3 regions of the Streptomyces sp. NPDC091649 genome follow, and region 1 is predicted to be linked to each of the others. Evidence: riboswitches for the same ligand, from Rfam matches in the RefSeq annotation. Region 1 holds a riboswitch; each other region holds the start of a gene.

Region 1 (4,853 bases):
TCGTCGCCGACGATCTGGACCTTGGAGCCGATGCGGTCGGTGATGACCTTCCAGCCGGCCCAGTCGTCCTCGTACAGCGGGTCCTCGATGGAGACCAGCGGGTACGCGGAGACGAGCTCCTCGTAGTACTCGGTCATCTCGGCGGCCGAGCGGGACTTGCCCTCGAACTCGTAGACGCCGTCCTTGTAGAACTCGGACGCGGCGACGTCGAGCGCGAGCGCCACGTCACGGCCCGGTACGTAGCCGGCCTCCTTGATGGCCTCGACGATGAGGTCCAGGGCGGCGCGGTTGGACTCCAGGTTCGGGGCGAAGCCGCCCTCGTCGCCGAGTCCGGTGGACAGGCCCTTGGTCTTGAGGACCTTCTTCAGCGTGTGGTAGATCTCCGCGCCCCAGCGCAGGGCCTCGGAGAACGACTCCGCGCCGATCGGCGCGATCATGAACTCCTGGATGTCCACGTTGGAGTCGGCGTGCGAGCCGCCGTTCAGGATGTTCATCATCGGAACGGGCAGCAGGTGCGCGTTCGGGCCGCCGAGGTAGCGGAAGAGCGGCAGGTCGGACGCCTCGGAGGCGGCGTGCGCGACGGCCAGCGAGACGCCGAGGATGGCGTTCGCGCCGAGCGACGCCTTGTTCTCGGTGGCGTCGAGGTCGAACATCGCCTGGTCGATGAGGCGCTGCTCGGTGGCGTCGTACCCGACGAGCTCCGGGCCGATCTGCTCGATGACGGCGAGGACGGCCTTCTCGACGCCCTTGCCCTGGTAACGGTTGGGGTCACCGTCGCGAAGCTCAACAGCCTCGAACGCACCGGTGGAGGCGCCGGACGGAACAGCAGCACGGCCCGTGCTGCCGTCGTCGAGGCCAACCTCGACCTCGACCGTGGGGTTGCCCCGGGAGTCGAGGATTTCCCTGGCTACGACGACGTCGATGGACGGCACGAGGCATCTCCTTCTGGGATATGACGCTGGTTGTGCAGGATCACTGTGGCCTTGCGACACGAGCCTATCCGGCTCGGCCGCGTCGGCCAGCCGACCGCCCGCCTCCTGGGACGAAAAAGGACCCAAGGGCCTGCATCACCGGACAAAACTCTAGAAATCTACTGAGCGGTAACAACAAGAAGTGAACGGATGCGGGCTCCCGGGCCCCTCTCTCACGAAGAACCCGGCCCGGCGCGCTGGGGTACGAGCGCGCCGGGCCGGGATGCCGTGCGAGGGGAGGCGCCGCCGGACGCTTCCCCTCCGGGGAGGAGAGACCGCGGCTTACTTCAGGTGGAGCTGCTGACCCGGGAAGATCAGGTCCGCGTCCTTGACGATGTCGTCGTTGAGCTGGAAGAGCTTGCTCCAGCCGCCCTTGACGCCCTCTTCCTGAGCGATGCTGCTCAGGGTGTCGCCGGCCTCGACCTTGTACTCGCCGTCGCCCTTCTGGACCTTCTCACCGGTCGGGGTGGTGACGGTCTTCTTGCTCTCGGCCTTCTTCTCGGCCCGCGGAGCGGTGCGCTGCTCGCTGCGCGTGGTGGGCCGCTCGGCCTGGCGCTCGGGCTGTGCCTGCCCGGGCTTGCTCTGGCCGGAGCCGGTGCTCACGCCCGGGTCCACACCGTCGTTGGTGAGGCCGCCGGCGCCGGCGCAGGCCCAGGCGCCCGGGCCCTGCATGTCGAGGAGCTTCTCGGCGGTGGCGATCTGCTGGTCCTTGGAGGCCAGGTCGGCACGGGAGGCGTACTGCGTACCGCCGGCGGCGGCCCAGCTGGACTGCGAGAACTGCAGTCCGCCGTAGTAGCCGTTTCCGGTGTTGATGGACCAGTTGCCGCCGGACTCGCACTGGGCGACGGCGTCCCAGGTCTCGACGGAGGCGGCGGACGCGCTGGTCGCGCCCATCAGCGGGACGGCGACGGCGGCACCGGTGACACCCGCGAGGGTGACGAGACGGGTGGCCTTGGACGGGCGGCGGTGCTTGCCCTTGCTGTTCAGCAGCATGGAACGATCTCCTCACCGACGCCTACGAGGTGAGCTGTCGGGTTCGGGCTGATGAGTGCCCGGTCGCACGGTGCTGCACGCGACTTCACCCCTAGCCGGTCCCGTTCGCCCCCGTCTGTTCGACGAGGCGTCCGGACCCGGCGGCTTACCTGGGTCCCCCGCTCCTGCCTACGGCGCTTACGCGTCTGTTCCCTTCGACCGACGGCAGGATTCGGCGTGACGGTCGACGGGGCCCGCGGTGCGAGCGGTTCCGACCGTAAACACAGGCAAGCCCGACATTCAAAGGTGGACATAGGGGGCAATCAGCCCGAACTCACCTTGACCGAAGGGTCGTTTCCGCAGGTCGGAGGCGATGCGCGCGGACGGGCCGGAGGAAAAGCGCCAGTTGAAGCAAAGAGACCCATGTCTCACTTACTCAAAAGTGGACATAGGTCTCCGAACTACCCGCGATTCCGGGGGCTTTTCCCGCCGGGATCAGGGGGTCGCGGTCTCCTTGGCACTCTCCGGCGCCGCCTCACCGGCACCCGGCTCCAGGCCCGGGCCCAGGTCCAGATTCTGGCCGGGCAGGATCAGGTCCGGGTCGGAGCCCAGGACGTCCTTGTTCGTCTCGTACAGACCCGTCCAGCCGCCGGGAAGTTCCTGTGCGTCAGCGATCGCCCAGAGGTTGTCCCCGGGCCGCACCGTGTACGCGCCGTCGGCCGCCGCGCCGCCCTTCCGCGCGTCGCCCTCGCCGCGCGAGGCGTGCCGGCCGGACTCCCGGGGCCCGTCACCCCGGCCCGCCTCGGCCTCCTCGGGCGCGGGGGCGCCCCGGTGCTTGCCTCCCGTGCCGTCCTCGCCTGTCGAGGCGTCAGGGGCGCCCGACGGAGCCGTGGGGGTCGTGGAGCCCTTGGGGTCCGTGGCGTCGGGGGCCGGCGGGGCGGAGGGCGTCACCGAGGACTCCGGAGCCTTGCTCTCCTTCTCCGCGCCTCCACCGTCCGGCGTGTCCGCCGTGCCGCTCCCATCGTCCGAGCCCGATCCGTCACGTTCACCGGAGGCGCCGGAATCGTTCGTTCCGTCGGCAGCGTCGGCTTCATCGGCCGGCGAGGCCGTCCCGTCCGCCGAGGGGTCCGCCGAAGGTTCGGCGGACGGTGAGGCGCCCGGGTCGACGCCCGGCAGCCCGCCGTCCACCGCGAGGCCGGAGATCACGGCGCAACTGGGCCACGCGTTCGGCCCCTGGTCGTCCAGGACCTTCTCCGCGACGGAGATCTGCTGCGAGCGGCTGGCGAGGTCGGCGCGGGACGCGTACGCCGTACCGCCGTACGCCGACCACATCTCCTGCGAGAACTGGAGCCCGCCGTAGTAGCCGTTGCCGAGATCGGCGCTCCACATGCCGCCGCTCTCGCACTCCGCGACCCGGTCCCAGGTGGCGGCCTCGGCCGCGTGTGCGCCGCTCGCGCCGAGGAGCGGGATGGCGATGGCCGATCCCGTCACCCCCGCGGCGACGACGATGGCGGGTGCCTGGCGAGGGCGGCGGTGTCTGCCGTTCGCGGAGCCCATGGGTATGCCTTCCGTGCGACTGACAAGCGAGTGGCCTGAGCGCCCGCGCAGCTGGTTTCCCACGCCGCGGGGCGCGCAAGTGACGGGTGGGCAAGGTGCGGCCCACGCGTCGAACCGTGAACCTAGCGGGACTCGAACGTGTGTCACAAGTCGATGCAGCGCAGATCACGTGAAAGTCACGGAGTTGACGTTGTGTCACTTTTTTCGGTGCGGCGGCCCGGTTCGAACGCGACCGGAAGGGTGCGCAGTCCCCGCATGATGAGCCCGCCGCGCCAGCGCAGATCGGCGGGTTCCGCCGCGAGACGCAGGTCGGGGAGGCGCCTCAGCAAGGTGGCCAGCGCGGTCTGTCCCTCCAGCCGGGCCAGCGGGGCGCCCAGGCAGTAATGGACGCCGTGCCCGTATCCGAGGTGCTGATTGTCACGCCGCGCGAGGTCGAGCGTGTCCGGGTCCGTGAACCGCTCCGGGTCCCGGTCGGCCGCCGCCAGCACCACCAGTACGGGGTCGCCCGCGGCGATCTCCTCGCCGCCCAGGGTCAGCGGCTCGGTGGCGTACCGCCAGGTCGCCATCTCCACCGGCCCGTCGAAGCGGAGCAGTTCCTCTATTCCGGTGGCCAGCAGCCCGCTCTCCCCCGCCTCCAGCGAGTCCGCCAGCCGGGCGCGCTGCTCGGGGTGGCGCAGGAGGGCGTACGTTCCGTTCCCGATGAGGTTGACCGTCGTCTCGAACCCGGCGAACAACAGGATGAACGCCATCGCGGCCGCCTCGTTCTCCGTGAGGTGCTCGCCGTGGTCGCTGGCCCGGATCAGCCCCGAGATGAGGTCGTCGCCCGGATTCTCCCGCTTGCGGTGGATGAGTTCGGCGAGATAGCCGCGCATCTTCTTCACCGACCGGGCGACGCCGCCGCGCGGGCCGCCCCCGTGCCGGATCATCATGCCAGCCCAGTCCCGGAAGTCGCCCTGGTCCTCCCGCGGGACGCCGAGCAGGTCGCAGATGGCGTAGATGGGGAGCGGGAAGGCGAGGTCGTGGATCAGGTCGGCCTCGCCCTTCTCGATGAAGTCGTCGATGAGCCGGTCCGTCAGCTCCTGCACGCGGGGCGCGAACTCCGCGACCCGGCGCGGGGTGAACGCCTTGGACACGAGCCGGCGCAGTCGCGTGTGGTCCGGCGGGTCGATGTTGAGCAGATGCGTCATCAGCTCCGCCTTGCGCTCCCCCGGGATCCCCGTCTTCCCCCTGGCGTGCGGCGACTCGGCGTGGTTGGCCGGGTTCTTGGAGAGCCGTGCGTCGGCGAGCGCCTGCTTGGCGTCCCCGTACCGGGTCACGAGCCATGCCTCGACCCCGCTGGGCAGCGCGGTGCGG
Region 2 (4,853 bases), on a different contig from region 1:
CGAAGACCGGGGCTCCGGCCGCTTCCCCCTATTCGGCCGATGCGGAGTCGCCGCTCGGCGCGGCTCCGGGAAGCCTGGGCGGGGCGCGGTACCGTCCGCAGCCGTGGGTGGACCGGGCAGGAGTGCACAGGTGGGGATGGCCGAGAGACGGCGTAGTGGCACGGCGGGGAGCGTCGACGCCGTGGGCCGTGCGGTGTTCGGCTCCCCGGAGCACGACGTGACGCCCGGTGGCCGGGGATCGCGACGGTTCGTCCGGATGATGCCGGCCCTGCTGATCATCGGCGGGCTGCTCTTCGACTCGCTGGCCCCGGCCAACTTCACCGCGGTCCCGCTCTTCGTCGCGGCCCCGCTGATCGCGGCGCCGTTCTTCTCGCTGTCCAGGACCGTCCGCACGGGGATCGCCGCGCTGGTGTCCGTCATCGCGATGCGGCTCTCCGACGGTACGTCCACCCAGGTCGTCCCGGTCATCGAGATGCTCACGGTGCTCACCGCCTCGGCGCTGGCCGTGCTGATCAACGGGGTCGTACGGCGCGGCAACGAGCAGCTGGCCTCGGCCCGGGTCATCGCGGAGACCGCCATGCGGGCGGTGCTGCCGACCCCGGCCGAGCGGATCGGCGGGCTCCAGGTGGCGGCGCGGTACGAGGCGGCGCAGGCGGACGAGTTCGTGGGCGGCGACCTGTTCGCCGTCGCGGACACTCCGTACGGCGTACGCGTGGTGGTCGGCGACGTGCGCGGCAAGGGGCTGGGAGCGGTCGAGGCGGTGGCGGTGATCATCGGGGCGTTCCGGGAGGCGGCCGAGCAGGAGCGTTCACTGGAGGGCGTCGCGCAGCGGCTGGAGCGGGCGCTGGCACGGGAGGGGACGCGGCGGTACGGGCTGGACGCCATGGAGGGGTTCATCACCGCCGTGCTGGCCGAGATCCCGCCCGGCTCCGCCTCGCTCCGGATCGTGAACCGCGGTCACCCCGAGCCGATCCTGCTGTACGCGGACGGCGCGCTGGAGGTGCTGGCGCCCTCGGTGCCCGCCCTGCCGCTGGGGATGGACCTGGGGGTGTGGCCGGACCGGGCCGACGAGTGGTCGATGCCCGCCGGTGCGACGCTCCTCGCGTTCACGGACGGCCTGTCCGAGGCCCGGGACCCGAACGGCGTCTTCTACGACCCGGCGGCCCGCCTGCTCGGCAGGATCTTCCCGGGGCCGGAGGAGCTGCTGTCCGCGCTGACCGACGACGTACGGCTGCACACCGGGGGCCGGACCACGGACGACATGGCGCTGATCGCGGTCGCCCGGCCCGCGGAGGGGCAGCCCGCCCGCCGGACGACGGTGAAGATCGTGGGCCGGGCCGACGACGCCGGCTGATACCGCGGTCGACGACGGCCCCGCTCCATGGCGCGGGCCGGCCGCACCGGGCGATGACACGGTGCGTGACCGAAGGACACCACTGCGCATAACGATTGACACACCATCAGAAAAAGACATGCGACTGAGTGTCGGTCAAGTCGCCCGTTTCCGCCCGCTTGTGACCCGTACATCCCTGCCCTGTTCGTTAATGATCAACAGGAACAGCTTGGAATCGGGCCCGTGCGTCTATTAACGTTCGATAACGCAGCGCGGTCGTCACAGCCGTCGTCAGAGACGGCGCCGCGCGCGAGCGCCGAATTCCGCAAGGGAACCGGGGAACCACCTACATGGGGTGAATCGGACGCCTGCGTCTCGTGAGAGGCGGAGGGGCCCGTAGGAGACCTTCCTGCTCCGAACCCGTCAGCTAACCCGGTAGGCGAGAAGGAAGGAAAGGAGTGCGCCCACGTGGCGTCCAACAAGCCTGCCCCCGAGGCCCCGTCACCCTTCGGTACCGACACCCTCGGCGGCGAGGAGCGCACCTGGGAGGAATGGAACCCCACCGCGGAGTCCATCCGGCCCGTGCGCGGCAAGCACCGCGTGGCCAAGCAGCGTGGTCTCGCCCGTAGCTCCACCGTCCTCGGGGTCGGCGTCATAGCGGCCGTCGGTGCGGGCGGCATGGCCACCGCGCAGGACAAGGCGCCGGTCTCCATCTCTCTTCCCGATTCCATCGCGGACAACCTCCCCGACGCCAAGTCCCTTCCCGGCGTCGGGTCACTCATGTCCGACGACGCGGAGCCCGTCCCGGTCGCCGCGTCCGCGCCGCTCACCACCGCCGGACTCACCACCGCCGAGGCCAAGCAGGGCACCGACGCCGGCGAGGCGCTGCGCGCCCGGATCCTCCAGCAGGCCGAGCAGCAGCAGGCCAGCGCCGACGCCGAGGCCAAGGCCGCCGCCGAGAAGGCCGCGGCCGAGAGCGCCGCCGCCGAGGCCAAGCAGCAGCAGGACGAGGCCGAGGCCAAGGCCGCCGCCGAGAAGAAGGCGGCGGAGGAAGCTGCGAAGAAGAAGAAGGAGGAGGAGCGGCTCGCCAAGCTGGCCGCCAGCTTCTCCCTGCCCACCTTCTCGTACACGATCACCTCGACCTACGGTCAGTCCGGCGCGCTCTGGTCCTCCGGCCAGCACACCGGCCTCGACTTCGCCGGGTCGGCCGGTGCGCCGCTCAAGGCCGTGCACAGCGGCACGATCACGTCGGCCGGCTACTCCGGTTCGTACGGCTACCGCACGGTGCTCCAGCTCGAAGACGGCACGGAGATCTGGTACGCCCACCAGTCCTCCATCGAGGTCTCCGTGGGCCAGAAGGTCACCACCGGCCAGACCATCGGCCGCATGGGCGACAGCGGCAACGTGACCGGGGTCCACCTCCACCTGGAGGTCCGCACCGCGGGCGGTTCGGCGATGGACCCGATGGCCTGGCTGAACAGCAAGGGCCTCAAGGTCTGAGCCCTCCGCTCCCCGGCCGGCGCCCTGCGGGCGGACGGCTTCCGGCGAGCACCCGCCGCCCCCGAAACCCCGGCAGCCCTGACGCACACCCCCCGACGTCAGGGCTGCCGGTCTGTCCGGGAGCGGTACGGCTCGCCGTACGGCTGGGCCGGAGGGAAGGGGCCTGGGCCGGGCGGTGTGCCAGGGGCCCGACCGGCAGCCCGGTCGTACGGGGACGAGTACGGGGACGGCCGGCCGTATCCGTACCCGAAGGGCTGTCCGTACGGCTGTCCGGGCGCGGGCCCGGAGCCGTACGGGCGCCCGTTTCCGTACGGCGGCGGCACGGGGTGGCCGTGGCGGTGGGCGCCCGGACGGGACAACAGGCGGGCCGCGTGGTCGAGGGCCGGGGCCGCGACCTCCCGGCGCCGCCAGAGATGGTGCAGCAGCTCCCGCTCGCGCGCGCCGAAGTCCGCGCCGACCGCGCCGTGGCGGGCGCGGCGGCGCAGACCCGCCAGGGAGGTCGCGAACGACTCGTACTCCGCGACCGCGCGAGCCGCCGCCCGGCCCCGGGTCCGGTCCGGCTGCCAGTGGCGGGCCAGGTCGCGGGCCATGCCCCGGGCCCGCATGGAGGAGAGCGCCGCCGGCTCGGCCGGGGAGAGCCAGCCGGCCGCCGCGTACACGGGCAGCTCGGCGGCCAGGGTGCGCAGCTCCCGCTGGCGCGACCAGATCGCCAGCCAGGTCACCAGGCCGAACGCCGGGACCATGACGATGCCGTACACCGCGTAGAAGCCGTACGGGCCGAAGGCCGACGAGCCGTTCCACAGGGCGTGCAGACCCATCGCCAGGATCAGCCCCAGCACCGGCAGGGCGATCCGGCGGGCCCGGTGGCGGCGGGCGCTGATCGCCGCGAAGCCGAAGCCGAGGCCGGTGAGGACCGTGAACAGGGGGTGCGCGAACGGTGACATGACGATCCGCACGAAGAAGGTCCCGGCCGTCACCGAGGCGAATCCGGTGCTGCCGAGCTGCTGGTCCTCACCGAAGGCGTTGCCCAGATACAGGATGTTCTCGGTGAACGCGAAACCCGTCGCGGTGAAGCCGGCGACGACGACGCCGTCCACCACCCCGCTGAACTCCCGTCTGCGGAACAGGAAGATCAGCAGCACGGCCGCGGCCTTGGCGCTCTCCTCGACCACGGGGGCGATCACCGTCGCTCCCAGGGTGTCGGCGCTCGCCGGGTCGGCCGTCGCGGTGGCTATCCAGCGCGTCGCGAACGAGTTGGCGATGATCGCGACGAGCGCGGCGGCGCACGCGCCCCAGGCGAAGGAGAACAGGAGATTCCGCCAGGGCCCCGGCTCGACCCGGTCGAGCCAGCGGAACGCCGCCATCAGGAGCGGCACAGGGAGCACCGCCAGACCCAGGCCGACGAGGAAGCCCTCCGGGCCGGTCTGCTCCCGGACGAGGGCCAGGATCACCAGCCCGCACAGGACCAGCGTCAGGATCACGGCTCCGGCGCGGAACACCTTGCTGCGCCACACCATGCCGACGCGGTGCGGCCGGTAGCGCCCGCCGCCGCGCTCCGCCGCGGCGCCCAGGACCTCGTCGAGCCGCCGCTCGTGAAGAACCGGGACGGCGGGTCGCGCCTGCTGAGGCTGCACGGAGGGGTCGGACACCACTCGACCCTAACGACGAGCACTGACATCCGGCGACGGCGCATCCGGCCGGGAAGCGGCTGCGCGTGGTGGGTCAGACGCGGGCGAACAGCAGGTCGTGGACGACGTGCCCCTTGTCCAGGCCCTGCCCCTCGAAGCGGGTGAGCGGCCGGAACGCGGGGCGCGGGGCGTACCCGCCGCCGGGCGCGGTGTTCTCGAAGCGGGGGTGCGCGGTGAGCACCTCCAGCATCTGCTCGGCGTACGGCTCCCAGTCGGTCGCGCAGTGGACGACGGCGCCGGGCTTCAGCACCGGGGCCACCAGGTCCAGGAAATCGGGCTGGATCAGGCGCCGCTTGTGGTGCCGGGCCTTGGGCCACGGGTCGGGGAAGTAG
Region 3 (4,853 bases), on a different contig from region 1:
GCCGCGTCGGTCGCCGGAATGCCGGGCGGCGAGGAGAAGCAGGACGAGACGACCACCTCGCTGGCGGTCGCCGACCCCAGCACGGTCAAGCCGGTCGCCGCGAACAATCGGCTGGACAGCCAGCTGGAGCAGCTCTCCGCGGGAAGCGACGACTTCCGCGAGCGCGCGAGCCGCACCCAGGAGCGCATCGACCTGCGGGAGCGGCAGGCGGCGGAGAAGAAGAAGCGCGAGGAGGAGGCCGCACGCCGTGAGGCGCTGCGACCCAAGTTCGTCCTGCCGGTCAAGCAGCACGGGCTCAGCGCCTACTACGGCCAGGCGGGCGTCAACTGGATGTCCGTGCACTCGGGCATCGACTTCCCCGTCTCGTACGGCACTCCGGTGATGGCCGCGACCGACGGCACCGTCCGCACCCAGCTGAACAGCGCCTACGGGGTCATGGCGATCGTGACCGCCGCCGACGGCACCGAGACCTGGTACTGCCACCTCAGCAGCACCAAGATCCGCTCGGGACCGGTCAAGGCCGGCGACGTCATCGCGTACTCCGGGAACTCGGGCAACTCCACCGGTCCGCACCTCCACTTCGAGGTCCGGCCCGGCGGCGGCACGGCGATCGACCCGCTGGCGTGGCTGCGCAGCAAGGGCGTCGACCCGACCTGAGACACCAGGGCGAAAACGGAGACGGAAAAGGGAGCGGGAGGAGGGCCTCGGCCCTCCTCCCGCTCCCTTTCGCGTTGGTCCGTCCGCCCGGCTACAGCTTCTCGACCGGTGCGTACCGCAGCAGCAGCTTCTTGGGGCGCTCGTCGCCGAAGTCGACCGTCGCCTTGGCCTGGTCGCCGAAGCCCTCGACGGCCGTCACCGTGCCCAGCCCGAACTGGTCGTGCGTGACCCGGTCCCCGGCCACCAGAGTGACCGTCGGCTTCTCCGCGCCGCCGCCGCGCCGGGTCGCGAAGCCCGAGGGGCCGGAGCGGCTGCGGGAGGAGGACAGCGAGGACGTGATGCCGGAGGTCGGCCCGGCGGGGGCGGCCATCGGGCCCTTGCGCTTCCAGTCCATGTGCTGTTCCGGGATCTCCTCCAGGAACCGCGAGGGCGGGTTGTACGAGGGCTGGCCCCAGGCGCTGCGCATGGCGGCCCGGGTGAGGTAGAGCCGCTCGCGGGCGCGGGTGATGCCGACGTACGCGAGGCGGCGCTCCTCCTCCAGCTCCTTGGTCTGGCCGAGGGCCCGCATGTGCGGGAAGACGCCGTCCTCCATGCCGGTGAGGAAGACGACCGGGAACTCCAGGCCCTTCGCGGTGTGCAGGGTCATCAGCGTGATGACGCCGGAGCCGTCCTCGTCCTCGTCGGGGATCTGGTCGGAATCCGCGACGAGCGCCACCTTCTCCAGGAACTCCGCCAGCGTGCCGGAACCCTCCTCGTCGCCGCGCTCCTGCTCGAATTCGAGGGCGACGGCGGCGAGTTCCTGGAGGTTCTCGATGCGGGTCTCGTCCTGCGGGTCGGTGGAAGCCTGGAGTTCGGCGAGATAGCCCGTGCGCTCCAGGACGGCCTCCAGCACGACGGCGGGCCCCGCCCCGGACTCGACGATCGTGCGCAGCTCCTCCATCAGCGTGTTGAAGCGCTTGACGGCGTTGGACGAGCGGGCGGCCATGCCGTACGCCTCGTCCACGCGGCGCAGTGCCTGCGGGAAGGAGATCTTCTCGCGCATCGACAGGGCGTCGATCATGGCTTCGGCGCGGTCGCCGATGCCGCGCTTGGGGACGTTGAGGATGCGGCGCAGCGGGACGGTGTCCTCGGGGTTGGCGAGGACCCGGAGGTAGGCCAGGACGTCCCGGACCTCCTTGCGCTCGTAGAAGCGCACGCCGCCGACGACCTTGTAGGGCAGGCCGACGCGGATGAAGATCTCTTCGAAGACGCGGGACTGGGCGTTGGTCCGGTAGAAGACGGCGACGTCGCCCGCCCTGGCGTCGCCCGCGTCGGTGAGGCGGTCGATCTCGTCGGCGACGAACTGCGCCTCGTCGTGCTCGGTGTCCGCGACATAGCCGGTGATGCGGGCGCCGCCGCCGGCCTTGGTCCAGAGGTTCTTGGGACGGCGGCTCTCGTTGCGCTCGATCACGGCGTTGGCGGCGGAGAGGATCGTCTGCGTGGAGCGGTAGTTCTGCTCCAGCAGGATCGTCTTCGCGCTCGGGTAGTCCTCCTCGAACTGGAGGATGTTGCGGATGGTCGCGCCCCGGAAGGCGTAGATCGACTGGTCCGCGTCGCCCACCACGCACAGCTCGGCGGGGGCGTCGGCCTCGCCGGCGGGGCCGACCAGCTCGCGGACCAGCGTGTACTGGGCGTGGTTGGTGTCCTGGTACTCGTCGACCAGGACGTGGCGGAAGCGGCGGCGGTAGTGCTCGGCGACGTCCGGGAACGCCTGGAGGAGGTGGACCGTCGTCATGATGATGTCGTCGAAGTCCAGGGCGTTGGCCTCGCGCAGGCGGGCCTGGTAGAGCGCGTACGCCTGGGCGAGGGTCTTCTCGAAGCCGTCGGCGGCCTGTCCGGCGAAGGTCTCCTCGTCGATGAGCTCGTTCTTGAGGTTGGAGACCTTGGCGGTGAAGGACTTGGGCGGGAACTGCTTCGGGTCCAGGTCGAGGTCGCGGCAGACCAGGGCCATCAGGCGCTTGGAGTCGGCGGCGTCGTAGATCGAGAACGACGAGGTGAAGCCGAGCTTCTTCGACTCGCGGCGCAGGATGCGGACGCACGCGCTGTGGAAGGTCATGACCCACATGGCGTGGGCGCGCGGGCCGACGAGCTGCTCGACGCGCTCCTTCATCTCGCCCGCGGCCTTGTTGGTGAAGGTGATCGCGAGGATCTGCCCGGGGTGCGTCCCGCGCTCGGCCAGCAGGTGGGCGATGCGGTGGGTGAGGACCCGGGTCTTGCCGGAGCCGGCCCCGGCGACGATGAGCAGCGGGGACCCGGCGTGCACGACGGCGGCGCGCTGCTCGGTGTTCAGCCCGTCGAGCAGCGCGGCGGAGTCGATCACCGGGCGTGGGTGGCCGCCCCGGTAATACCCGTCCCGGGGCGGCGGGGGCGCGTCGTGGACGCCGTCGAAGAGACCCTCCGGCACCGCTTCGGGCGCGTGGTCCTCCGGGGGCGGCGGGGGGCCGTCCTCCGAGGGCTGGAGGCCGGTCAGGAAACTGTCGTCAAAGAGGCTGCTCATCGCCTTCCGAGTCTAGGCTGCCGGACTGACAACCCTCCGCCGAAGCCGGGAAGCGGTCGTCCGGACCCGCCGCCGACCCGCCCGGAGCGGGCACGCAGGGGGACCGGACGTCCACATTCCGTGAAAGAACGCCCGGTCGGAGGGGGTGCGGGTCCCCCCGCCCCGGAAAGGTCACGAAAATGTATCGGGCATATCGCACATCGTCCTTCCCAGCGGTGGGCCCGGTTGGCTAGCGTGCTCGGTCAGGTGACCCGTACCTCCCTGGGGCGAACCACGCCCGACGGGCGCCTCCGCCGAATCCGTCCGGCCGTCACGGCCGTGCGGAACCGGGGACCCACACGCAGAACCGGGGTGAATCGGTCCGTGCCCTCGCGTCCGGACCGTAGGGCAGCCTTCCGTTCCGTCCGAACCCGACAGCTAACCCGGTAGGCGGTCCACGGAAGGAGATGCCGGTCTTGGCATCGCATCGCAAGCCGCGCGCGAAGGTGCGCACCACCTCCCCCGCCGTCGGGCTGACGACGGCCGCGCTGGCCTCCGTGACGCTGCTCTCCCCGCAGAGCGCCGCGGCCGCGCCGGCGGAGCCGAAGCCCGCCATCGAGGAAGTCCGGAAGAAGGTCGACGCCCTGTACCGGCAGGCGGGCGCCGCGACCCAGGAGTACAACCGGGCCAAGGCCGCGTCCGCGTCCCAGCAGACGAAGGTCGACGCGCTGCTCTCCGATGTGGCGAAGCGGACCGAGAAGATCAACGAGGCGCGCAGGGCGCTGGGCTCCTACGCGGCGGCCCAGTACCGCAGCGGTGGCATCACGCCCACGGCGACGTTCTTCCTGGCGGACGACCCGCAGGGGTACTTCGACCAGAGCCGGCTGATGGACCGGGCGACGGAGCGCCAGCAGAGGGCCGTCACCGAGTTCCGTACGCAGCAGGCGGCGGCGGCGAAGAAGCGCGCGGAGGCGGTGAAGAGCCTGGAGACCCTCACCGGGACCCAGGCCACGCTCGCCTCCAGCAAGAAGGACGTGCAGACCAAGCTCACCGAGGCCCGCGGCCTGCTGTCCAGGCTGACCGCCGAGGAGAAGGCGCGGCTGGCGGAGCTGGAGCGCAAGAAGGAGGCCGAGGCGAAGGAGAAGGCCGCGAAGCTGGCCGCCCGGCAGGCCGCCGAGGCGAAGGAGCGGGCCGCGGCCGAGGAGAAGGCCCGCGAGGAGGCGGCGGACGACTCCGGCGGCACGGGTTCGGGCTCCGGGACGGACACGGGGCCGGGCACGGGCACCGGCACCGGCACGGGAAGCGGTTACGCCGCCAAGGCGGAAGAGGTGCTGGCCTTCGCCCGCGCCCAGATCGGGAAGCCGTACGTGTGGGGAGCCTCGGGCCCGTCCTCGTACGACTGCTCGGGGCTGACGCGGGCGGCGTGGCGGGCGGCGGGCGTGACTCTGCCCCGGACCACCTGGGACCAGGTCGAGGTCGGGACCCGGGTCGCCACGTCCGACCTGCTCCCCGGTGACCTGGTCTTCTTCTACGACGACATCAGCCACGTCGGCGTCTACAAGGGCGACGGCATGATGATCCACGCCCCGAAGCCGGGTGCGAACGTGCGCGAGGAGTCGATCTACTCCATGCCGATCTACGGCAGCGTGCGCCCGGCGTAGCAGTGGTCAGTGGTAGCGGT

The links. A riboswitch is a leader RNA that binds a small molecule or an ion and turns the genes downstream of it on or off. The one in region 1 is predicted to bind cyclic di-AMP.
Region 2: linked by a shared signal. The riboswitch ahead of ACIQMU_RS11735 (M23 family metallopeptidase) and the one ahead of ACIQMU_RS27835 (transglycosylase family protein) in region 1 are both predicted to bind cyclic di-AMP.
Region 3: linked by a shared signal. The riboswitch ahead of ACIQMU_RS04385 (NlpC/P60 family protein) and the one ahead of ACIQMU_RS27835 (transglycosylase family protein) in region 1 are both predicted to bind cyclic di-AMP.

The regions. Positions count from the first base shown of each region.
Region 1 is NZ_JBIVTR010000021.1:91,493-96,345, forward strand. It holds gene eno (phosphopyruvate hydratase) at 1-932, opposite strand, end outside; gene ACIQMU_RS27835 (transglycosylase family protein) at 1,254-1,964, opposite strand; cyclic di-AMP (ydaO/yuaA leader) riboswitch at 1,969-2,150, opposite strand; gene ACIQMU_RS27840 (transglycosylase family protein) at 2,439-3,500, opposite strand; gene ACIQMU_RS27845 (cytochrome P450) at 3,677-4,853, opposite strand, start outside.
Region 2 is NZ_JBIVTR010000005.1:16,482-21,334, reverse strand. It holds gene ACIQMU_RS11740 (PP2C family protein-serine/threonine phosphatase) at 137-1,354, shown strand; cyclic di-AMP (ydaO/yuaA leader) riboswitch at 1,638-1,790, shown strand; gene ACIQMU_RS11735 (M23 family metallopeptidase) at 1,802-2,833, shown strand; gene ACIQMU_RS11730 (PrsW family intramembrane metalloprotease) at 2,932-4,482, opposite strand; gene trmB (tRNA (guanosine(46)-N7)-methyltransferase TrmB) at 4,556-4,853, opposite strand, start outside.
Region 3 is NZ_JBIVTR010000001.1:1,009,091-1,013,943, forward strand. It holds gene ACIQMU_RS04375 (peptidoglycan DD-metalloendopeptidase family protein) at 1-657, shown strand, start outside; gene pcrA (DNA helicase PcrA) at 749-3,193, opposite strand; cyclic di-AMP (ydaO/yuaA leader) riboswitch at 3,475-3,641, shown strand; gene ACIQMU_RS04385 (NlpC/P60 family protein) at 3,640-4,833, shown strand.